4 regions of the Sphingopyxis fribergensis genome follow, and region 2 is predicted to be linked to each of the others. Evidence: predicted binding sites of a transcription regulator. Region 2 holds the regulator's gene; each other region holds the start of a gene.
What was found. The regulator LexA, encoded in region 2, represses DNA repair genes until DNA is damaged. The targets are predictions, from matches to a motif close to GTTCCNCNCTTGTTCT.
Positions count from the first base shown of each region.

Region 1: the regulator LexA is predicted to act here: its motif matches at 3,901-3,916, upstream of radA (DNA repair protein RadA).
Region 3: the regulator LexA is predicted to act here: its motif matches at 3,428-3,443, upstream of SKP52_RS22900 (ImuA family protein).
Region 4: the regulator LexA is predicted to act here: its motif matches at 2,475-2,490, upstream of SKP52_RS24000 (ImuA family protein).

Region 1 covers NZ_CP009122.1:3,457,316-3,463,194, forward strand. The annotation lists gene SKP52_RS16030 (cation:proton antiporter domain-containing protein) at 1-1,546, opposite strand, end outside; gene SKP52_RS16035 (iron-sulfur cluster assembly scaffold protein) at 1,543-1,971, opposite strand; gene SKP52_RS16040 (CvpA family protein) at 1,968-2,513, opposite strand; gene radA (DNA repair protein RadA) at 2,524-3,885, opposite strand; gene fsa (fructose-6-phosphate aldolase) at 4,097-4,747, shown strand; gene SKP52_RS16055 (enoyl-CoA hydratase-related protein) at 4,922-5,716, shown strand; gene SKP52_RS16060 (acetyl-CoA acetyltransferase) at 5,721-5,879, shown strand, end outside.
Region 2 covers NZ_CP009122.1:1,954,514-1,960,392, forward strand. The annotation lists gene trpD (anthranilate phosphoribosyltransferase) at 1-851, shown strand, start outside; gene trpC (indole-3-glycerol phosphate synthase TrpC) at 848-1,642, shown strand; gene moaC (cyclic pyranopterin monophosphate synthase MoaC) at 1,639-2,109, shown strand; gene SKP52_RS09085 (molybdopterin molybdotransferase MoeA) at 2,106-3,296, shown strand; gene lexA (transcriptional repressor LexA) at 3,362-4,039, shown strand; gene SKP52_RS09095 (ComEC/Rec2 family competence protein) at 3,993-5,879, opposite strand, start outside.
Region 3 covers NZ_CP009122.1:4,885,315-4,891,193, reverse strand. The annotation lists gene SKP52_RS22910 (error-prone DNA polymerase) at 1-912, opposite strand, end outside; gene SKP52_RS22905 (DUF6504 family protein) at 909-2,714, opposite strand; gene SKP52_RS22900 (ImuA family protein) at 2,620-3,408, opposite strand; gene SKP52_RS22895 (cytochrome b) at 3,631-4,188, shown strand; gene SKP52_RS22890 (DUF1810 domain-containing protein) at 4,201-4,638, opposite strand; gene SKP52_RS22885 (SOS response-associated peptidase family protein) at 4,635-5,252, opposite strand; gene SKP52_RS22880 (SOS response-associated peptidase family protein) at 5,308-5,820, shown strand.
Region 4 covers NZ_CP009123.1:127,494-133,372, reverse strand. The annotation lists gene SKP52_RS26365 (hypothetical protein) at 1-67, opposite strand, end outside; gene SKP52_RS24015 (SOS response-associated peptidase) at 140-790, opposite strand; gene SKP52_RS24010 (hypothetical protein) at 898-1,485, opposite strand; gene SKP52_RS24005 (SOS response-associated peptidase family protein) at 1,565-2,221, opposite strand; gene SKP52_RS26610 (hypothetical protein) at 2,231-2,392, opposite strand; gene SKP52_RS24000 (ImuA family protein) at 2,523-3,284, shown strand; gene SKP52_RS23995 (Y-family DNA polymerase) at 3,199-4,719, shown strand; gene SKP52_RS23990 (error-prone DNA polymerase) at 4,716-5,879, shown strand, end outside.

The sequences.
Region 1 (5,879 bases), 1.5 Mb from region 2:
TCTTCGCATTCGGGAACGCCTCGACGATCGGCTTGAGCGCCGCGGCATCGACCGACGCATCGTCGATGCAGAAAATGATCAGCCGCGCCTCTTCGGCCCCCGCGCGGCGGAGCAGGTCGATCCGCAGCCCGTCGCCGAAATAGACTTTCGTGTCGAAGCGGCTCGACAGCTCGATCTGGCTCGGTTTCTTGTCGATCAGCGTCACCGAACAGGCGACGCCATGCAGCATTTGCGACACGATCTGGCCAAAACGGCCATAGCCGACGACGATCGCCGATCCGCGCGGCGCGCCCTCGGGATCGTCGAGATCGGGCTCGTCGGCTCCGGGCGAAAACTCCAGATTGCGCGCGAACAGCATCAGGAACGGCGTCGTCACCATCGACAGCGTCACCACCGCGCTGAACAGGCTTGCGGCCTCGGGCTCGATAAGCAGGGCGTCCGCCGCTTGCGCGAAGAGCAGGAAACCGAATTCGCCGCCCTGGCTGAGCAACAGGCCAAGGCCGAGCGCGGCCTGCCAGCTCTTTCCGAATGCCCTCACGATCAACGTCAGCACGACGACCTTCACCGCCACCAATCCGAGCGCCAGCGTCAGGACGAGCAACGGACGTTCCATCACCGCCCCGATGTCGAGCACCATGCCGACCGCGAGGAAAAAGAGGCCGAGCAGGATCAGGCGGAAGGGTTCAACGTCAGATTCGATCTCGTGCCGATAAGGCGAATCCGCGAGCATCACGCCGGCGATGAACGCGCCAAGCGCGGTCGACAGGTGCAGGCTGTGCATCAGCGCGGCGCTGGCAAGAATGGTCAGCAGCCCGACGATGACAAACAGTTCGCGCTCGCCGTACCGGCCGACGATGCGGAGCAGCGGATTGACGATGAAGCGGCCAGCCAGCACCAGTACGACGATCGCCCACAAGGTGAAGAACGCCATCTGCCACCCGGATGGTGCCGAGGGATCGGCGGGCGCGCGCGACAGCACCGCGACGATCGTGATCATCGGGACGATCGCGAGATCCTGGAACAAAAGGATCGAGAAGGCTTTCTCGCCAAAGGGCGAATTGATCCGGCCCGAGCTTTTGAGCCCCGGCAGCACCTGTGCGGTCGACGAGAGCGCGAGCGGAAGGCCGAGCGCGAGCGAGGCTGCCGGGCTGAATCCGAGCGTCAGATAGATGAGCCCGGTGAGAATGAGCCCGGTCACCACGACCTGCATCAGGCCGAGTCCGAAGATCGCGCGGCGCATGTCCCAGAGCCGACGCGGCGACAGTTCGAGCCCGACGAGGAAAAGGAGGAAGGCGATGCCCAGTTCGGCAAAGGCGAGCTTCGATTCGCCGCCGCCGACGAGCCCGAGTCCATGCGGACCGACGACCGCACCCGCGATCAGGTAACCGAGCACGGCGCCAAGGCCGAGTCGGCGAAAGATCAGCACGAATAAAGTCGCGACGCCGAGCAGGATCGCACCTTCGACCAGTGCGGTATCGGTCGCGGCCTCGCCGACCTTTTCGGCGGCTTCGGCAGCGGCAGCCGCCGTGAGCGCGAGCAAGTTCATGCCGCCGCCGCCCGTTCCTCGAGCGCGGCGATCGCGGCGTCGAAGGGCAGCAGGATCGCGCCGTGGCGTGCCGGATAGCCCTGCGCCGGTGCGAGCAGGTCGAACCCCGGCCAGTCGGGCTGCGCCCCGTCGCCCGCGAACCAGCCCGCGATCGCACCACGCGCGGCGCGCAGTTCGGCGAGGCCGATCCCCGGCGCATGGCGCGCAAGCAACGTCGCCGACGCCTGACCCAGCGCGCACGCTTCGACATGCATGCCAACGCGCGTCACACGCCCCGCATCGTCGGTATCGAGATCGAGGATGATCGCGCTGCCGCACAGCGGGGCACGCTTGCTGACTCGGTGGCGCGCATCGGCAATCGGCAGATATTCCGAGGTCGCGACCGCCAGCGCCAAAATGTCACGGTTATAGAGCGGCACGTTCATGACGCGTCCCCCTTGGCCGCCTCGGCCTCGGCCTCGCGCGCTTCGGCGCGACGCGCGGCGATCACCTTGCTCATCGCGGCACTTGTGGCGCTCAGCGCCGGATAGGTGCGGCTGTCGGTCATCCAAGCGGGGCGCTGCGCATTGCCATAACCGATGTCGTAGAGCAGCGTCACGAGCATGAAGCCGATCGACGCGATCAACAGGCCTTTGACCGCGCCGAAGCCCGCGCCCAGCCCCCGGTCGAATCCGCCAACCAGCGACGCACGGCTGCGCTGTCCCATCGCGCGCGATCCCCATTTTGCGAGCGCGAACACGCCGCCGAAGAGCAGCACGAAAGCGAGCGCCGCGGCGCCGCCCTCGGTGCCGACCCAGCCCGCGAGGAGGTCGGTGACGAGCGGGTGAAAGAAGCGCACGGCCGCGATCGCGAGGATCCACGCGAGCAGCGTCGTCACCTCCTGCACGAGGCCGCGCGAAAAACCGAGCACCGCGCCGCCGCCAACCAGCACCAGCACGACGATATCCAGAGCCGTCAGACTTCCCATTCGCCGATCGCTAGTCGCGACCGAGCATCAGGTCAACGAGTTCGCCGAGGCGTTCGAAACCCGTGACCGAAATCCCGCCGACCGCTTTCATACCTTTCGGTCCCCAACCGCGCGAGAAACCGAGCTTCGCCGCTTCGCGTAGCCGCAGCCCGTCGTGCGAAACCTGCCGCACCTCGCCCGACAGCGATAGCTCGCCGAATACGATGGCGTCGGCGGGCACCGGCCGTTCGCTGAACGCCGAGATCAGCGCCGCCGCGACCGCGAGGTCGGCGGCGGGATCGGTGAGCCGATAGCCCCCCGCAATGTTGAGATAGACTTCGGCGGCGCCCATCTGCAGCCCGCAGCGCGCCTCCAGCACCGCGAGCACCATTGCCAGCCGCCCGCTGTCCCAGCCGACGACGGCTCTACGCGGCGTCGCGCCGCTCGCCAGCCGCACCGTCAGCGCCTGCACCTCGACCAGCACCGGGCGCGTGCCCTCCAATGCCGGAAACACCACCGATCCCGGCACGTCGCGGCTGCGGTCGGTCAGGAACAGGCTCGACGGGTTCGACACCTCGCCCAGCCCTTCCTCGCCCATCGCAAACACGCCAATCTCGTCGGTGCCGCCGAAACGGTTCTTCACCGCGCGCAGAATGCGATATTGGTGGCTGCGCTCGCCCTCGAACGCCAGCACGGTGTCGACCATATGTTCGAGCACGCGCGGCCCGGCGATCGTCCCGTCCTTGGTGACATGGCCGACGAGCACGATCGCCGCGTCGCTGTCCTTGGCATAACGGATCAGCTCCTGCGCGCTCGCGCGGACCTGGCTCACCGTCCCGGGGGCGCTGTCGATCAGGTCGCTGTGCATCGTCTGGATCGAATCGATCACGACGAAATCGGCGGTCTGCCGATCAAGCGTCGCCAGGATGTCGCGCACCGACGTCGCGCTGGCGAGCGCGACCGGCGCATTGCCCAGCCCCAGCCGCTGCGCGCGCAGCCGGACCTGCGCCGCCGCTTCCTCGCCGCTGATATAGACGACCGACTTGCCCGCTTTCGCGAGCCGCCCTGCCGCCTGCAATAGCAACGTAGACTTGCCGATCCCCGGGTCGCCGCCGATCAGCGTCGCCGATCCCGCGACGAAACCACCGCCGAGTGCGCGGTCGAACTCCGCAATCCCGCACAGCATGCGTTCGGGCATTTTGCTTTCGGCATTCAGCGTTTCGAGCGGGATCGTCCGCCCGCCTTTGCTCAGGTCATGCTTGGCCGAAAACACGGTCTCGCCCGCCTCCTCGACCAAGGTGTTCCACTCGCCGCAATCGACGCATTGGCCCTGCCAGCGATAGGTGGCGGACCCGCAATTCTGGCAGACATATTGACGTTTCGCTTTGGCCATGACCGGCGCTTAACGTGAACAAAGAACGAACGCCAGTCCTTTCCGATCTTCGTCACCCCGGACTTGATCCGGGGTCCATGCGGCGCCGCGGCTATGGATGCCGGATCAAGTCCGGCATGACGAAAGGGGCGTGCGGACGGTTCATATTTCGCGCCCGTTGCTCTAGGGCGTCGTTAAACCCGAATCACCTTCCCACCAGAAAGCCCGCGCCATGAAATTCTTCGCCGACACCGCCGAAATCGCCGACATTCAGGAACTCGCCGCGACAGGCCTGCTCGACGGCGTCACCACCAACCCGTCGCTGATCGCCAAGTCGGGACGCGACTTCAAGGAAGTGACCCGCGAAATCTGCGCGCTGACCACCGGCCCGGTCTCGGCCGAAGTCGTCGCGCTCGATCATGCGACGATGATGAAAGAGGCCGAAATCCTCCGCAAGATCGCCGACAATGTCTGCATCAAGGTGCCGCTGACGATCGACGGTTTGAAAACCTGCAAGGCGCTCACCAGCGACGGCACGATGGTCAATGTCACGCTCTGCTTCTCGGCGGCGCAGGCGCTGCTTGCGGCGAAGGCCGGCGCGACCTTTGTCTCCCCCTTCGTCGGCCGCCACGACGACAATGGCTTCGACGGGATGCAACTCATCTCCGACATCCGGCTGATCTACGACAATTATGGCTATGAGACCGAAATCCTGGTCGCGAGCGTGCGCCACGGCATCCATGTGCTCGAAGCCGCGAAGATCGGCGCCGACGTGATGACCGCGCCGCCGTCGGTGATCAAGGGGCTGTTCAAGCATATTCTGACCGAAAAGGGCATCGAAGGCTTCCTCGCCGACTGGGCGAAGACCGGCCAGTCGATCTGATCCAATTCCTCCCTGTGGCGAAGCCATGGGGAGGTGCAGCGCGCAGCGCTGACGGAGGGGCCATGGCGCGAGGTCGCTGCCCCTCCACCTGCCCATCGCTACGCGACAGGGAGGATTAAAGTTGACGTAAACGTCAACCACCCGCGATACTCCCCCGAAAGGGAGAGATTCGCGATGACCGATACGACCATCCTCACGACACGCCGCGGCCATGTCCTGATCGTCACGATCAACCGGCCAGAGGCGCGCAACGCGGTCAACGCCGCCGTCCATGTCGGCATCGGCACCGCGCTCGAAACCGCCGAAGCCGACCCCGATATCCGCGTCGTCGTCCTCACCGGCGCGGGCGACAAGAGCTTCTGCGCCGGCGCCGACCTCGTCGCCCTGTCGCGCGGCGAGAGCCTTTATCCCGACGATCCAGCGCAGCAGGCGTGGGGCTTCGCAGGAATGGTTTTGCACCCCATCTCGAAACCGATCATCGCCGCCGTCAACGGCTTCGCCTTCGGCGGCGGCTGCGAAATCGCGCTGATGAGCGACATCATTATCGCCGCCGATCACGCGCAATTCGGGCTGCCCGAGGTCAAGGTCGGGCTGTTCGCCGCGGCGGGCGGCGCCTTCCGCCTCGCGCAGCAAATCCCGCGCAAGCTGGCGATGGAATATATGCTCACCGGCGACCCGATCCCCGCCTTGCGCGCCGCCGAATTCGGGCTCGTCAACCATGTCGTTCCGCTCGCCGACCTGATGCAAACCGCGATCGCGCTCGCCGAGAAGATCGCAGGCAACGCTCCGCTGTCGGTGCAGGCGTCTAAGCGCGTCGCTTTGGGGATCGACGAAGGCCGTATCGCTGCCGACGCGCCTTATTGGGAGCATAACACCCGCGAACGCGGCGTGCTGATGCGCAGCGAAGACGCACGCGAGGGCCCGCTCGCCTTCGCGCAGAAGCGCAAGCCCGAGTGGAAGGCGCGCTGACATGATGACCGATCCTGAGCGTATTCCCGTCATCATCGGGGTCGGACAGGTCAACGACCGGCCCGACGATCCCGATCAAGGGCTCGATTCGCTGGGGCTGATGGTCGCGGCGCTAGAGATCGCAGCGCGAGACGCGGGTGTCTCACTGACGGAACTCGACAGC
Region 2 (5,879 bases):
TGGTCGAAATCGCCGCAGCGGCGCAGGCGATGCGCGACCGGCTGATCCCCGTCGCAGCACCTGCGGGCGCGATTGACGTCTGCGGCACCGGCGGCGACGGTCATCATACGCTCAACGTCTCGACCGCCGTTTCGATCGTCGTTGCGGCGTGCGAAGTTCCGGTTGCAAAACACGGGAATCGCGCTGCTTCTTCCAAATCTGGCGCCGCCGACACGCTGGAGGCGCTCGGTCTCGACATGGAACGGGCCGACCGGCAAGCCGAGGAACAACTCGCCGACCTCGGCATCTGCTTCCTCTTCGCCGGAACTCGCCATCCGGCGATGAAGCGCATCATGCCGATCCGCAAGGCGATCGGTCGCCGAACGATCTTCAACCTGATGGGGCCGCTCGCCAATCCCGCGCGCGTCACGCGCCAGCTCGTCGGTATCGCCCGTCCCGCCTATGTGCCGGTCTATGCCGAGGCGCTGCACCGGCTCGGCACCGAACATTCGCGCGTCATTTCGGGCGACGAGGGGCTCGACGAGCTCTCGCTTGCGGGCGGCAACGAGGTTGCGGTGGTGATGCCCGAGGGGGTCCGGATGCAGCGCAGCGTTGCCGCCGATGCGGGCCTTCCGACACGCTCGCTCGCCGAAATTCGTGGCGGCGACGCTGAATATAACGCAAAGGCGCTTCGCCGCTTGCTCGAAGGCGAGCCAGGTGCGTATCGCGATGCCGTCCTCTACAACGCCGCCGAAGCGCTCGTTGTTGCGGGTGCGGCCGCAACGCTGATCGAGGGTGTCGAGGAAGCCGCCGAAGCGATCGACAAAGGCCTTGCCAACGCGCTTCTCAATTGCTGGATCGCGTATAAATGAACAAGCTGACCCAAATCCTCGCCACCAAGGCCGACGAAGTGACCGAGCGCCGCGCGCTGCGCACGCTGTCCGAACTTGACGCAATCGACGCCGGCCCGGTTCGCGGCTTCGCGGCGGCGCTTCAGGCCAAGATCGACGCGGGCGGTTTCGGCCTGATCGCAGAAATCAAGAAAGCGTCACCATCCAAGGGATTGATAAGAGATGATTTCGACCCTGCCGATCATGCGCGCGCTTATGCAGCGGGTGGAGCGGCTTGCCTGTCGGTCCTGACCGATGCGTTCTATTTTCAGGGACATGAAGATTATCTGGTCGCGGCGCGCGCCGCCTGCACCCTCCCTGCGCTGCGCAAGGATTTCATGGTCGACCCGTGGCAGGTCGCCGAAGCGCGCGCGATCGGCGCCGATGCGATCCTGATCATCGTCGCCGCGCTCGAGGATGGCGTGATGCAGGAAATCGAGGCCGCAGCGATCGAACGCGGCATGGACATACTCGTCGAAGTCCATGACGAGGCCGAACTCGATCGCGCGCTGACAAGGCTGACGTCGCGCCTCATCGGTGTCAACAACCGCGACCTCAGAACCTTCGAAACCGATCTGGGCGTCACAGAACGCCTTGCAAAGCGCGTCCCGCCCGGAACATTGCTCGTCGGCGAAAGCGGCATCGCCAGCCACGCCGATTGCGAAAGACTGGCGCGGAGCGGCGTCAAAACCTTCCTCGTCGGCGAAAGCCTGATGCGCCAGGACGACGTCACGGCGGCAACGCGCGCGCTGCTAACGGGCGCCGCCGCGTGACTCGCCCGACGCACCTCGACGAAAGCGGGGCTGCGTCGATGGTCGATGTTGGCACCAAGCCCGCCACGCAGCGCCGCGCGGTCGCGGGTGGGCGCATCACCATGTCCGCGGACGCGCTCGACGCGATCCGCAGCGGCAACGCGCCCAAGGGCGATGTTCTATCGACCGCGCGCATAGCCGGGATTATGGCCGCGAAGCGCACCGCCGACCTCATCCCGCTCTGCCATCCGCTTGCCCTGACCAAGGTCGGCATCGATTTCGCATGGGAAGAAAATGGCATCGCTGTCACCGCGACGGCGGCCACAACGGGCCCCACCGGAGTCGAGATGGAAGCGCTGACCGCCGCTTCGGTCGCACTCCTCACCCTCTACGACATGGCCAAGGCGCTCGATCGCGAAATGATCGTCGGCGATATTCGCCTGCTCGAAAAGAGCGGCGGCCGCTCGGGCGACTGGCGCGCCGGATGACGGGCCTGCTTCCCGTCGAGCAGGCGCAGGCACGGCTTTTCGCGCTTCGGGAGCCGCTGCCGCGCCAAAATATCAGCCTGTCCGAATCGCTTGGCCGCTATCTTTCAGACGATGTCCTCGCCCAGCGCGATCAGCCCGCCGCGCCGCTGTCGGCGATGGACGGCTACGCGATTCGTTTCGACGACCTACCGGGCCCGTGGGCCGTAATCGGCGAAGTGGCTGCGGGCGCCGCGCCCGATCGGGCGGTCAGTGCGCGCGAAGCGATGCGAATCTTCACGGGCGCGATGGTGCCCGCTGGCGCCGACACGGTGGTCGTGCAGGAAGATGTCGCCGTCGACGGCACGCACCTGAGGTTGACCGGCGATGGCCCGGGCACGCGCGGACGTCATATCCGCGAACGCGCCGCCGATTTCGCGAGCGGGGAGTGCCTGCTCCCCGCAGGAACGCGCCTGACCCCCGGTGCCATCGCCGCAGCGGCGATGAGCGGGGCGGGCGGGCTCGCCGTCGGAACGCGCCCAAGCGTCGCGATTATGACCACGGGTGACGAACTCGTCCAGCCGGGGCGCCCCCCCGCACCCGGCCAGATTCCGGACAGCAACGGCGTGATGCTCGCAGCGATGCTCGCAGGCGAGGTGCCCGAGCCGATCTTGCCGCATCACGTCCGCGACGACCGGCTGCTACTTTCCAAGGTTCTCAAAGATCTGGCGCGACGTCACGACGTCATCGTCACCGTCGGCGGCGCGTCGGTTGGCGATCACGACCATGTCCGCGGCGCGTTCGAAGACGCAGGCGGCCATATCGATTTCTGGCGCATCGCGATGCGTCCTGGCAAGCCGTTGATCGCCGGGACGATGGGCGATGCGATATTGCTCGGCCTGCCCGGCAACCCTTCGTCGGCCTTTGTCACCGCGACGCTGTTCCTTCTCCCGCTCATCCGCCATCTCGCCGGCGCGCGCGATCCGCTGCCCACCGTCCAACGGGCGCCGCTTGCCGAACCGTTGCCCGAAGGTGGCACGCGCCGCGATTACCTGCGCGCGCGCCTTGAAAATGGATATCTGACGCCGTTCCTCGGGCAGGAGAGCGGCCTGACCCTGCCGCTGGCTTCGGCGAACAGCCTGTTGATCCGCGAGATCGGCGCCCCGGCGCAGGACGCGGGCGCGATGGCGGACTATCTCGTCATCGCTTGACAAGTTCCGCTTTGTTCCACTATCGTTCTCTCTATGTCCGGAACTGGCATCATGGAGAACAACCGATGTTGACCGCCAAGCAGCACGAGCTGCTCCACTTCATCCAGCAACGTCTCGACACGAGCGGCATTTCGCCATCGTTCGAGGAGATGAAGGAGGCGCTGGGTCTGAAGTCGAAATCTGGCATACATCGCCTGATAAGTGCTTTGGAAGAAAGAGGTTTTCTCCGTCGTCTCCCCAATCGCGCTCGCGCGCTGGAGGTGCTCAAAGTGCCTGAAGCGGCAAAAACCGCTCCGCCGCGCGAAAATGTCGTGCCGCTGCGCAAACCCGCCCCCGCGCTGCGACCGATCGCCGCCAACGACATCGTCGAGGTGCCGCTGCATGGCAAGATCGCGGCCGGCGTGCCGATCGAGGCGTTCGAGGACCATAATAATCTGACGGTCCCCGCCGCGTTGCTCGGCTCCGGCGAACATTATGCGCTCGAAGTATCGGGCGACTCGATGGTCGAGGCGGGCATCTTCGACGGCGACTATGCGCTGATCCAGAAAGCGAGTACCGCACGCGAAGGCGATATCGTCGTCGCGCTCGTCGACGGACAAGATGCGACGCTCAAATATTTCCGCCGCGAAGGCCCGATGATCCGCCTCGATCCGGCAAACGCCGCCTATGAACCGCAGCGCTACCCCGCCGATCGCGTCATCGTGCAGGGGCGGCTGTCGGGACTGCTTCGTCGTTACCACTAAGCTGTTGCGGTAAACGCCACGGATGGCTGTCGCCCGCGCGCAGCGTGGCGACGGCCCCCGGTGTTTCGCCCAGATAGAGCGCCAGCCCGCCGGTTTCGGCCAGGCTGTCGCGATCGATGGTCATCCATCGCCCGACGCACTCGCGCGGCAGCCAGCGGTCGCTGATCACGACATCGGCGGCGGCACAGGCGGCCGCCATGTCGGCACCCTCGATCCGGTCGCGCCCGCGCGAGGCGAGGATGATGTAGCGTCGCGGGCCCTTTCCCTGGCTCCAGCGGCAGAAATCGCGATTGCATTCGACATGAGGGAGCTCGGTGAGCGCCGAGAAAGGAGCATCGACACCTGCGGCCTCGGCCATGCTGCCGCGCACAAAATCGCCCGCCCGGTCGCGAAGCAGCGCGTAGCTGCCACCGGGAATCGCCGCGGCGATATGGCGGCCGTCGCCGGTCACCAGCAGATCGGGACGCGGCTGGACGAGCAGCGCCGCCATTCCGATCGCCGACGGCAATGCGCCGGCGCGACGCCAGGGCGTGTTCCACAGCAGCAGCCAGAGACCGCCGAAGACTGCCAGGGCAAAGCCCCAGCGCGGAAACGTCGGCAAAGTCGCAACCGCACCCGGCGCGTTCGCAACGCCATGGGCCAGTCCGATCAGCGCGCTAAGCGCCTGTTCGGCAATCCACCAGAAGGGCGCGCCCAGTCCGACGCTGTCGAACAGCAAGGCGAGCGCCTCGGCGGGCATGATAACAAAGGTCGTCAGTGGGATCGCGACGACATTGGCGAGCGCGCCATAGAGGCCCGCCTTGTGGAAATGGAACAGTGCGATCGGAGCGAGCGCGACTTCGACGACAAGCCCGGTGACAAGCAGCCCTGCAATGGCGCGACCGAATCGCAGCAGCCACGATTCCTCGCGCCGCGCCAGAAAGCCGCGCATCGGGCGGCTCTCGTGCAGCGCGATGATCGCGGTGACCGCCGCAAAACTCAGCTGGAAACTAGGCCCCGCAAGCGATTCGGGCCGCCAGATCAGCACGACGAGCGCGCCCGCCGCAACCAGCCGCAGCGTCAGCGCCTCGCGCCCCATCAAAAAGGCGACAAGCACGAGCAGCGCGGCGATAAACGAGCGCAGCGTCGGCACTTCGGCGCCGGCCAGCCATGTATATCCACCGCCCGCAAGCGCCCCTGCCGCTGCCGCGAGGGGAAGGACATAACCCGCCAGCGCCAGCCGCCGGCTCAGCGCGAACAGCCGCATCGTCAGCAGCATCGCAAACCCGACGACGGCGGTCACGTGCAGCCCGCTGATCGACAGCAGATGCGCCAGTCCGCTGCGCCGCATCGCCCCCTCGTCGATTTCGCTGATCGCGCCGCGATCCCCCGTCACCAGCGCCGCAGCAATGCCGCCCGGCGATCCCGCAACCTGATCATGGATATGCGCGCTGAGCCGCGCGCGCAGAGGCGGTATCCCGCCCCAGCTGCCCGGCGCCCGCGAAACCTCGCCCAACACCGTCCCGACCGCCCCGATGCGGTCGAACCATGCGCGCTGCGCAAAATCATAGCCGCCGGGAAGGCTCGCCGTTGGTGGCGGCATCAGCCGCGCCCTGACCCCGATCGTCGCGCCATCGGTGAGGTCGGCCGCCTGTTCGCTGCGCAGCGTCAACCGCACGCGCGGCGGCAAATCGGCGCGGTTCCGCGGCAAAGCTATAATGCGAATTTGTCCCTTCGCAGGCAGCGGCTCGACGCGCTCGACGATCGCAGAAAATTCGGTCACCACCGGTGCCGCCAACACCGCCGCCGCGACCCATAGGGCGCGCGCCCAGATCAGCAAAACGCCCGCTGCCGTCACTCC
Region 3 (5,879 bases), 2.1 Mb from region 2:
GTGATCGATCTGTTTCCGAAAGGCAGGCGGCACGCCGCCCGGAAACATCCGGTTCGCACCTTCCTCGGTCAACGCCGCCAACGCTTCCTGCGCGGTGCGGCCCTCCATCACCTGCTCATAGGGATATTGGTAGCGGATCTCGGCAAGGTCGAAGCGACAGGCTGCCGCGATGTCGGCGGTCGCCGCGATCGCGTCGGGGAACAGCGCGAAGCGCCTTTCCATCTCGGCCGGGCTCTTCAAGGCCCGGTCCATGAAGCGTTCGCGCTTGAACCCGAGCGCATCGACCGTCGTCTTCTCGCGGATCGCGGTCAGCACGTCCTGCAGCGGGCGCCGTTCGGGCGCATGGTAGAGGATGTCGCCGAGCGCGACGCTCCGCACCGCCACTTCCTGCGCCAGCGCATCGAGCGCGCGAAGCCGCGCGAAATCGCCGGGCCGGCGGCGCAGCGCGAGCGCGAGAAAGGCGCGCGGGCCGAAGGCGCCGCTGAGCTCGGCGAGATCGAGCCGCGCCCGTTCGTCGGCTTCACCGGGCAGGAGGATCGCGACGAGGCCCTCGGCCGAGGCCGCGACGTCGGGCCAGTCGAGCCAGCAATTGCCCTTGCCGCCGCGCCCCTTGCCCAAGGAGAGCAGCCGGGTCAGCCGCGACCAGGCCGCGCGGTCCGTCGGATAGAGGAGGATCGAGCGACCGTCGCGAAGGTCGACGCGCGTCCCCGCGATCAGCCGGACGCCGGTTGCTTCCTGTCCCGACAGACCGCGCACCATGCCGGCGACGCTGCCCCGGTCGCAAAGCCCGAGGGCCGAATGGCCGAGGGCAGCGGCGGCCGCGAACAATTCCTCGGGCGAAGAGGCCCCCCGCAGAAAGGAAAAATGGCTCGTGGCGTAGAGTTCGACATAGGTCGTAACGGGGTCCGTCATCCGAACACGCCGTGCATGTACCAGCTGAGGTCACCCGTCTTGTCGGTGATCGCGTCGCCGCGGCGGAAGAGCCAGAAGCGCTCGCCGCTTGTCGCCTCGACCCGGAAATAGTCGCGAACCGCCCACATCTCGCCCGGGCGGCGCCACCATTCGCCATGGATGCGCTCGGGGCCATCGCCTGCGACCACCGCATAGCTCCGCCCGCGCCACGCGAAGCGGCGCGGCGGATGGTCGGGAAGCAAGGCGACGACGCCCGACAGCGCCTCGGGCCGCGCGAGCATCCGGATCGGCCGCGGCCAGACGGGCCAGCCGGCAGGCTGGGCCAAAGGCCCGGCGCGCACGATCGCGCGCTCGGGGACATCGCTTTCGATCGCGGACAGGCGGAACAGCGCGGCATCGCCGGCGCGGCCGGCCAGCGCATCGACGAGCGGAGCGAGGTCGGGCGCCTGGCGTGCCGTGTTGAGCACGGCGGCGATCGCCTCGGGCGCCAGCGCTTCGACCTGCGGCGCCGCGAGAACCATCGTCTCGATCCCGAGCCCCGGCTCGATCCGGTCGATCCGGAGCCTGAACAGGCGCAGCAGATGTTTCGCATCGCGCGTCGCGCGCGCCGTGCCGACGGTGACGAACTGCGCGCCCATGTCGAGCCGGTCGCAGCGCAAGACGAGGCTCCGCACGCCAAGACTGCGCTCGCGCAGCGCGAGCACGAGATCGCCGAGCAGGTCGGCGATGACCTGCTCGATCGCCTCGGCGGTCCCGATCGGCTCGAGCAAGGAACGGCGCGCCTCGGGCATGTCGAACGGGACGACGGGCACGATCGGCTCGGGTACGAACCCTCGCGCCTGGTCGAGCCGCTCGACCGCGCCGCGCCCGAGCCGCCGGGCCAATGGCCCGCGCGGCATCGGATAAAGATCGGCGATCCGCTCGATCCCGAAGCGCGCCGCCGCGGCGAGCGCCTCCGGCGCCAGCCGGAGCGCCGCCAGCGGCAAAGGCGCCAGCGCCTCGCTCTCGCCTCCTTCCGGCAAGATCCGCACGCCCGCGCCGCCATCGCGTGCGAGCGCGTGAGCGGCGCCGGGCGTGCCGGCGATCGCGACACGCGCGGTGAAGCCGAGGCGCCTTAGAAAACCGAGCAGACGCGCCGCGAAACGCTCTTCGCCGCCGAAGAGATGCGTCGTGCCCGACAGGTCGAGCCACAGCCCGTCGATGCCCGACACTGCCGCCGTCGGCGTCCAGCAGCGGGCGGCGTGGAGCGCAAGGCGATCGAGCCACGCGCGATCGGCGTCGGGTGCGGCATCGAGTATGTCGAGATCGGAGACCAGCGCGCGGGCATGGGCGGCCGCCATGCCGGGCACGAGGCCGAGATCGAGCGCCGCCGGACAGGCGGCGGTCACGACGTCGCGCTGGCCGGTTCGCGCGACGACGATCGTCGGACGGAGGCCCCAGAGCGGCGGCAGCGGCGCAGCGATCCCGCCCGACGTCCCGTCGTCCGAGCGCAACGCCCGGAACACCGGTGCGGCAGCTTCGCTCCGCCGTCCGAGCTCGCGCATCGTCGGTCGCTGGTGCGCCGGGAGGGCGTCGAGCGACGGCTCGCCGGAGTGCGTGCCTTGCGCCCAGCGCGCGCCCGGACGCCAGCCGCCGCCGCGCGGCACCGAACAGGTGCCGGGATTGTCGTCGACAGGCTCGGGGAAGCGCGGACCCGCCCGCGCCCGATCAGGCGGCGTGCCCGAATGCGACGGTGTCCGTTCTGCCCGGCGCAACCGCTCGATCGGCAGTTGCGGCAGGAAGAGCGAGGCGACCCTGGTCATCGCACGCCTCCAGTTCGAGGGAAAAAGGCGGCCCGCCGCGCTGCCGGACCAGCTCGACATTCCAGCGCCCGCGCCCGACGCCGGGCGAGGCGAGGCGGCCCGACGACAAGGTGCCGATGCGCCAGCGGGTCATTGCGAGCGACGGATCGGCGAGCGGGCATTGGCCATAACGCCGGTACCGGCGATAGAGGATCATCGGCGTGTTGCCCTCGGATGCTGCCAGTTGCAGCCGGCGCGTCGCGGTCTGATCGGCCGCTTTCACTTCGGCAACGACGCAGGCGAGCGAACCGTCGCGCAGCGCGTCCTCGCACAGCGCCAGCAGTTCCTTGTCGGTCCTGCCTTGAGCATAGAGCACGCGGTCCGGACCGAGCCCCGCCTGTTCGAGACCGGGGGCATAGAGATCGAACCGCGTCAGCGCCCAGAGCGCCGACACGTCGGGCGCCGCCGCGAAGCGCGACGCGATTCCAGCCGCGAAGAGCGTTGCCGCAGCGTCATCGCTCCAGCTTGCCGAGGCGCCCGTGACCTCGTGCAGGCCTGCGCCATCGAGCCCGCCGCCAGCGAGAAGATGATCGACCGGCCCGACGCCGAACGGCAAGACCGGCCCGCGCGAGGCGGCTACACGCGCCACCGCCGCGCGAAGCACGTCGATATCTCTGGCACTTGGCCGAGGTGCAGATTGGGGCGTCGTGCTCATGGGAAATATCGACTCAAATGTTCCCTTTATGTTCCACCGAGTCAAAGGGCGCGTCAAGCGGGCCGCGACGAACCGCCGGGAATCGGTGCGCGCCTTCCGCCCGGCCTCTGTAAAAGCGAAACAAATTGGGCTCATGATCGTGACGGCTGCGTCCTGCTGACGGAACGAGGATCGCCGCCAAAGCATTGGAAGACCGGTGACGGACCTATTGCGAGGCGAATCATGCGTGAGAATCACAGCCGCTATTCCACCGTCTCGATCGTCCTGCACTGGACGATCGCCATCCTGATCATCGCCAATGCCACCTTTGGCGGCTGGATGGAGGACGCCTCGGACAGCGAGAAACTTGGCTATTATCATCTGCACAAATCGGTCGGGATCACGATCCTCGCGCTCAGCATTATCCGGCTCGGTTGGCGCTTCGGCCATCCCTGGCCGGCCTTCCCCGGCGGCATGCCGTCATGGGAACGGATGCTCGCGCGCACGACCCATGTCCTCTTCTATGTGCTGATGATCGGCGCCCCGCTTCTCGGCTGGGCCGCAGCGTCGGCGGGCGGGGCGCCTGAAGTGCCGCTTTACGGCGCCGTGCCCGCGCCCAATCTTCCGCTACCGCTGAACGAGGATCTCGCCGAAGAGCTCGGCGACATACACAAGCTGATGGTGAAGGCCATTTACGTCGTGCTCGCGCTGCATGTTCTCGGCGCGCTCAAGCATCATTTTTTCGACAAGGACGAAGTGCTCCACCGGATGCTGCCGCTGTTTCGCAATCCGCGCGGCTGACACGCGTCGGCGTCACGGCATGCTGTCGTCGCGGCTGAGCAGGCCGAGGGTGCGCTCATCGCGCTCGCCGCCGAACCAGCGGATGAGCGCGGCGGAGAAGAGCGGCCGCCGGCTCACGGCCTCGAACAATGTCAGCGATGAACGCAGCTTGACGGCGTCGACCTCGCCGAAGACCGCCACCGGGTCGCTTGCCGGCAGGTCCTGGATCGCTTCGACGCATTCGGCATAGCGCGCGCCGAGAAGCGGATGGGCCAGATAGGCCCGCGCCTCATCGGCTCCCGCGAGACCGTAGAGCTTCGACGTCGCGCTTCGGCCAAGGCCTGCCAGCTGCGGGAATATGAACCACATCCAGTGCGAGCACTTCTTGCCGCGGCGAATCTCGCCGAGCGCGCGCGGGTAGATTTGCTCTTGCGCGGTCACGAACAGATCGAGTCCCTCTTCGTTCGTCATAAGGCAAGAGCGCCTTGTGCAGGCGGCTTACCATATACCTGCGTCACCTCGAGGCTGCCTTCGGGAAGCCATTTCAATATGTCCTCGGCCGGAACGCGCGGATCGAGCCAAGCGGCCCATTGATCGCGTGGCAGCGGAATGATCTGGCGATGGTGATAGGGTGCGATGTCGGGACCTGCGTCCATGGTCAGGAGGCTGAAGGCTTCGCCGACATGGCTGTCGCGCCAGACGCCGGCCATGCAGAACCAGCGATGGTCCTTCAGCGTGAACAGCCACTTGTCGAGCCGCTTCTGCGCAGGGTCGGTGGGATCGGTGAACTCATAGAAACCGTCGCAGAGGACGAGGCATCGCTGCATGCCGAGATCGCGGCGCTCCGAGCGCACATTATAGACCGGTTTGCCGCCCTGTCCGGGCCAGCTCCAGCGCCGGTTGACGAGCGATCCGGCGGCGGCGCCGTCGCTGCTCTTCACGATCGGCGCTGTATCGGTGATGCGGACATCCTCGCGCGCCGGCACGTTCGGTGCGCCCTCGGGCATGTCGATCTTGATCTGGAGGTTGTCGAAGTCCTCGGCGATCGACGCGATGTCAATTTCGAGCCGATAATCATTGCACATGCGCGTCGGCCCCCTCGCCCTTGCGACTCAACATCGTTCCCATTATGTTCCACATATGGGTATCGCGCCAACCCCTTTCGATCCCGACGCCCCGAGCGGAGGCGTGCAAGCGCTCGTCCGGCGCAATCCCGACAATATGACCGAGATCGAAATGGTCAAAGCGGTTTGGGGTTCCGACCCGCGGTTTAGCGACGGGATCAATTATCGTTTCGTGCGCGCCGAGGGCCGCGCCTTCCCGGCGCGCCGCTGCCTGATCCCGGCGTCCGAGTTTCGCATGGGAACCGGCGATCACCGCTACCGGGTGACGCTCGACAGCGGCAATTTCTTCTATCTCGCCGCAGTGTGGGACCCGCCACTCGCCGACTGGCCGCTGTCCTACCGCATCCTCACCATCCCGGCGGGCGCCGATGTCATTCCCTATCAGTCGCGCCACGGCGTGATCATCCAGCGGCGCGACGCGAACCATTGGCTCGACGGCAGCCTGCCGAACGAGCTGCTGTTCGAGGAACCGCCGCGTCGCACGCTGTTCGTTGAGCCTTTGCGCAAACAGGCGGAACTTCCGCTCTAGGTCATGATGTCGCCGGCCCGCAGGGCCCGAACAACCGCACTCTTGGCGAGCCCGCAGCG
Region 4 (5,879 bases), on a different replicon from region 2:
TGGATTCATTCGGAATGGAGAAGGGAGGGGAGATCTCGCGATCGCTGAAGGGTTCCAAACCGCTCACGCTTGCACGCTCATCCAAGGCGTCCCTGTAGAGCGAACCAAGGCGACGGTGGTGCAAGTTCAGCTGAACAGCCTATAGCAACGTTGCCTGCAGCATGTCTGAGGGCCAACCGTGCCATGGTTCGTCGGTCGGCTCGATCTCAATTAGTCTGCTCGGAAACACCCGATCCTGAAGCGCGGTCAGCTCATCGAAGGTACCGTGAAGCCAACGGTCATATTCGTCCTCGTGGAGGAGGACAGGCATCCGATTATGGACTGTCGCGGCAACTTCGTTCGCATCGGTCATGGCGCCCGAATAGACCGGACCCCATTCGGCACTGTCCCGCCACAAGCCGCCCCATGCAAAAACCGGACGGTCTTTCAGCGACAGCCAGGTTCGGGTTTTGCTTCCCTTGATCCCCGCGGGTTCCGCCCAGGCCGTTAGCGGAATCAGGCAGCGCCACTGCGGTTTACGGGCGAGGCCCACCCACATTGGTTTGCGCAGATCCGCAATATTATTAACCGCCTTGGGCTTCGAACCCGGCTTCATCGAGGCTAGCTTCAGAGGAAATCCCCAACCCATCGATTGAAGAATTCGTCGACCGCTTTCGGCGCGGACCACCATACCGGGCGCGCCGGGGTGAACTGTCGACGGTGCATTAGTTGCAACGATGTCAGGAACGTCTACGCCAAAGTGGGCTGCGACTTCAGCGGCGCTGAGGCGCTCCGTATAGAGATTGCACATGGCTTGCGGCCCTTTCCGAGCTGGGAACGCTGCATAGGAAGGTGCGTAGCGCTAAAGCGCCGGCGGAGGAACGCCAAAGATCCCCGCGTTCTGCGCTTACGGGCACTTCAATAAGGCGCAACAAGCACGGCACCGGGCAGGGGATCGGCGTGGCCCCAGAATTGAACAACGGCGCGTGCATAGCGCCGAAGTTCGTCCTGACCGATCCGCAGCTCCTCACTCGTCGGCACCGGCGCGGGGGCGATATCGTCATAATCGAAGGATATCCGAGTCCAGAGTTGCGGGGCCTTCGCGAGCAATTTCGTGCAGGCGCCGCCATCGCCATGCCTAGCGACATTGGCGGCGAGGTGCATTTCGTGGAGATCGCTTGCCACGCCGATCGCACCCACATCGATCGCAGCGATTTCCCGCGCTGCTCGTGACAGATCGGTTGCGCCAGAGAACTTCACGCCGTGCGCCCGAGCCCACCGCGCGAGCTGGCGTTCGAACAGCCCGTCGAGCGTGAGGACAAAGGCCTTGGCGGCCTCGTTGGCCGTGTAGTTATCGATTTGCGCGGCGCACCGATCAAGGAATTCATCCATATCTGACGCTTCGCCCACAACCAGCGTTTCGTGCGTCGGAAGGTCACCAAGCGTCTTCAGGATGACGCGCTGATAAAAGCGGTCAACGTTCGCCTGGAACGTGCGCGGCAGCATGTCTCTATCGGGCATTGTCATGCCCATAGCGGCGAGAAGCCTCCCGCGCGAGCATCCAACGTGCCATACAATCGCCGTCTCATTGCAAAGCGAGTTGCGGCTCGGGTGGCCCTTTGCCGCTGTTCCAGCGATCATCGGTCGGCTCGACGATCATTCGTTCGGCGGCGAACGGCGGGCGGAACTGGAACCCAATTACTTCGCGAACGGAGCCACGAAACCACTGATCCCACTCGGCGCGCTCAAGGAGCACCGGCATCCGGTCGTTAGTCGGCATGACCGCCGCATTCGCACTCATCGTCATGCCCGCATAGACCGGCCCCTGGTCGGGCAAGCTCCGGCAGAAACCCGCCCAGGCCATGATCGGCTGATCTTTCACCGAAAACCAGGTCCGAGTCATCGCACCCGGCGTCCCGTCGGGATTGCCGAAATGGGTCAGCGCGATGAGACAGCGATAGCGCGGCTCCACCACCATCTCTTCCCACATCGGATTGGTGAGGTCAGCGACAAGCCCGATGCGCCCCGGCGGCTCGCCGCGCTCGCGCATTTCGCGGGTCAGGCGCGGAAAGCCCCAGGTGACGGGCCGCAGCAATCGGCGGCCGTCCTTCTCGAAAATGACGAGTCCGGTCAGTCCTTCCTTGATGTCCCCTTCGGGCGTCGTGAGGCCGGATGGCGGCTCGGCTTCGAAATAAGCCGCCACATCGCTCGCGCTCGCCGTGATGACATGAAGCCGCGACATGGCCTCAACTCACCACGGAATCTCGTCATCGGTGATCGGCTCCAGATCCGGTGTCTGGACCGCTGCCGATTCGCCCGAGTCGCGGTCTCGCATGGCGCTCTCCGCCGTGCCAACAGCCTCCGAAGGTGTCTCGCCCGACAGGCGAAGCTTGAGTGGCTTGCGCTTCTCCATCCCGATTTTCCTTGATCTTTCCTGTCTTTGGCTGGGCCGCCGCAGTCGCGGCGACTCCGGCCCGTTGACTCTCGGCCTTTATAGAACAAAAATAGAACACAACCAACCGCCAAAGCCATGGAGGCCCTTCATGACGGAGAGAGGGCCGCGCCCTCATCTGACGACGCTACGCGCCCGGATCGCCAGGATCGAGGGGGCCGAACGGCGCTCGTCTGGCACCTTGCCGTTCGGGCTCGACGCGATCGACAGGCGCTTGCCTGGTGGCGGGCTCGCGCTCGGCGCCCTCCATGAAGTCGCCGGCGGCGCGCAAGGCGCGACGGATGCGGCTGCCGCCGCCTTGTTCGCTGCCGGCATTCTCGCGCGCGTCAAAGGCAAGATACTCTGGTGCATGACGCAGTCCGACCTGTTCGCGCCGGCGCTCGCGCTCGCGGGTCTCGATCCCGACCGGGTCATCTATGTCGAAGCCCGCGACGAGACCTCGCTCCTGAGCTGCTTTGAGGAGGGGCTTCGTCATGGCGGCCTCGGCGGTGTCGTTGCCGAAGCGGCCCGGCTTTCGATGACGGCCTCGCGCCGTCTGCAACTGGCGGCCGAAAGCACCGGCACCATCGGCATCGCCATCCGCCGCTGGCGCCGGACGGCCGAAGCCTCCGATTTCGGACAGCCGACCGCGGCCGCGACCCGCTGGCGCGTGACCAGCGTGCCGACCGCGCCGCTCCCGGTTCCCGGGGTCGGGCGGCCGCGCTGGTTTGTCGAGCTCATCCGGTGCCGGGCTGGCGAGAGCGCCGATTTTCTCGTGGAAGGCTGCGATGCGGCAGGTCATCTCGCTCTTCCTGCCGACCTGGCCGACCGATCGGCTGCGTCGCAGGCTTGGCTCCAGCGCGCCGCCTCCTGACGCGCCGCTGGTGCTGGCGGCGATGGAAGGGCAGCGCCGTCTCCTGACCGCGGCGAATGCGGCGGCGCGCGCGATCGGTCTTGTCCCAGGTATGACGGTCGCGCAGGCACAGGCGCTCGTTCCCGATCTCCAGATCCTCGATGCCGAACCGGACGCCGATCGCGCCGCGCTGGAGAAGCTCGCCTGCTGGTCGCTGCGCCGCTACGCGCCCATCATCGCGGCCGATCCGCCCGATGGCCTGATGCTGGACATCACCGGCGCCGCGCACGCCTTTGGCGGACCTGAGGGCGTCCTTCGTGATCTCGTCCACCGCCTTGCGGAGGTGGGGGCGACCGCGCGCGCGGTTTGCGCGCCGACCTATGGCGCGGCGCACGCGCTTGCGCGCTATGGGGCCGGTCCCGCGCGCGTCGTCGATCCGCTCGAACTTAAGGCGGCGATCGGCGCGCTCCCCATCGCGGCGCTGCGCCTCGACGCCGACATGGTGCTCACTCTCGGGCGCCTCGGCCTTGAGACAATCGCCGACCTCGAGGCGATGCCGCGCGCGTCGCTGGCCCTGCGCTTCGGGTCTGCGCCCGGCCAGCGCCTCGACCAGGCCTTCGGCCGCGTCGCCGAACCCTTCGAGCCGATCCAGCCGCCTGAGCCGATCACCGTCGAGCGGCGGTTCGCCGAGCCGATCGGCGCGCCCGAAACGCTCGCGCGCTACACGGGTAAGCTGGTCGACGAACTCGCCCGGCGTCTGGAGGAGGAAGGCGTCGGCGCACGCCGACTCGACCTCAGCTTCCACCGGGTCGATAACCGCATCGAGGCTATTCGGGCCGGACTTGCCAAGCCGAGCCGCGATCGCAGGCAGATGACACGGCTGCTCTGCGACCGGCTTGAGACCATCGATCCGGGTTTCGGTGTCGAGCGAATGCAGCTGACCGTCCCCGCGGCTGAACCGCTGACCTACCACATGGTTTCAAATCTCGGCGAGGCTCCCGTCCCCGACGTCGCGGCCCTCGTCGACCTGCTCGGGAACCGGATAGGGGAGGGGCGGCTCTTTCGGGCCGCCGCGCGCGAGAGCGATATTCCCGAGCGTTCGGTCGCCCGCATCGCGCCGATGTCCGATCCGACCGAGACCCGGTGGCCGGCTGCCTGGCCGCGCCCGGCGCGGCTTTTCGCACGCCCCGAGCCCGTCGATACCATGGCCCTGCTGCCCGACCATCCACCCGTGCATTTTGTCTGGCGCGGCGTCCGGCGCCGGGTGACGCGCGCCGACGGTCCTGAACGCATCTATGGCGAATGGCATTTGAACGACGCCGAATTTCTCGGCGTTCGCGATTATTTCCAGGTCGAGGACGAAACCGGCGCGCGCTATTGGCTCTTCCGGAACGGCGACGGCATGGACAGCGCCACGGGCGGTCAAGGCTGGTTCCTGCACGGGCTGTTCGCATGAGATACGCCGAACTCCAGTGCGCGTCGCATTTCTCGTTCCTGCGCGGGGCGTCGTCCCCTGACGAACTCTTCGCCCAGGCCGAAGCCTGTGGCCTCGACGCGCTTGCGATCACCGACCGAAATACGCTTGCCGGCATCGTGCGCGCCCATGAAGCGGCCAAGCTCGCCAGGGTCCGGCTGATCGTCGGCTGCCGCCTCGACCTCTCCGAAGGCCAGTCGCTGCTCGTCTATCCGATGAACCGCGCCGGTTATGCCCGTCTTTGCCGCCTCCTCAGCCGGGGAAAGACGCGGGGAGGGAAGGGCAAGTGCGTGATCGGGTGGGCGGATGTCGAGGCGTTCGCGGAAGACCTGCTCGCGATCTTCCTGCCCGACGAGGTGGCCGACACCGAAGCCGTGCTGGGCCGTTTCGCGCGGATCTTCGAGGGGAGGGGCTATCTGGCCCTGACCTTGCGCCGCCGCCCGGGCGATCAGCTTCGCCTCCATGATCTGACGAACCTCGCGGCCCGCCATCGGGTTCCCACCGTCGTCACCGGCGACGTCCTCTATCATCATCCGCATCGCCGCGTGCTCCAGGAGGTCATGACCTGCACCCGCCACCGCTGCACGATCGACGCGCTCGGCGCTCGGCGCGAACGCTATGCCGACCGTTTCCTGATGCCCGCAGCCGAAATGCACCGGCTCTACCAGCGCTATCCCGCAGCGCTCGCGCGAACCCTCGACATCGCCGATCGTTGCCGCTTCTCGCTCGACGAGCTCAAATATCAATATCCCGAGGAAGCCGGCACCGAGGGGGCAACTGCCCAGCAGGCGCTCGAACACATGACATGGAAGGCGGCCGAGGATCGTTATCCCGAAGGCGTGCCCGAAAAGGTCGCGCGGCTGCTCCGCCACGAACTCCGATTAATCGGCGAGCTCGATTATGCACCCTATTTTCTGACGGTGAACTCGATCGTCCGCTTCGCGCGCAGCCGCGACATCCTCTGCCAGGGCCGGGGCTCGGCGGCGAACAGTGCGGTCTGCTATGTCCTCGGTATCACCTCGATCGACCCCGAACGGTCCGACCTCCTCTTCGAGCGTTTCGTCAGCCAGGAGCGCAAGGAGCCGCCCGACATCGACGTCGACTTCGAGCATGCGCGGCGCGAGATCGTCATGCAGTGGGTG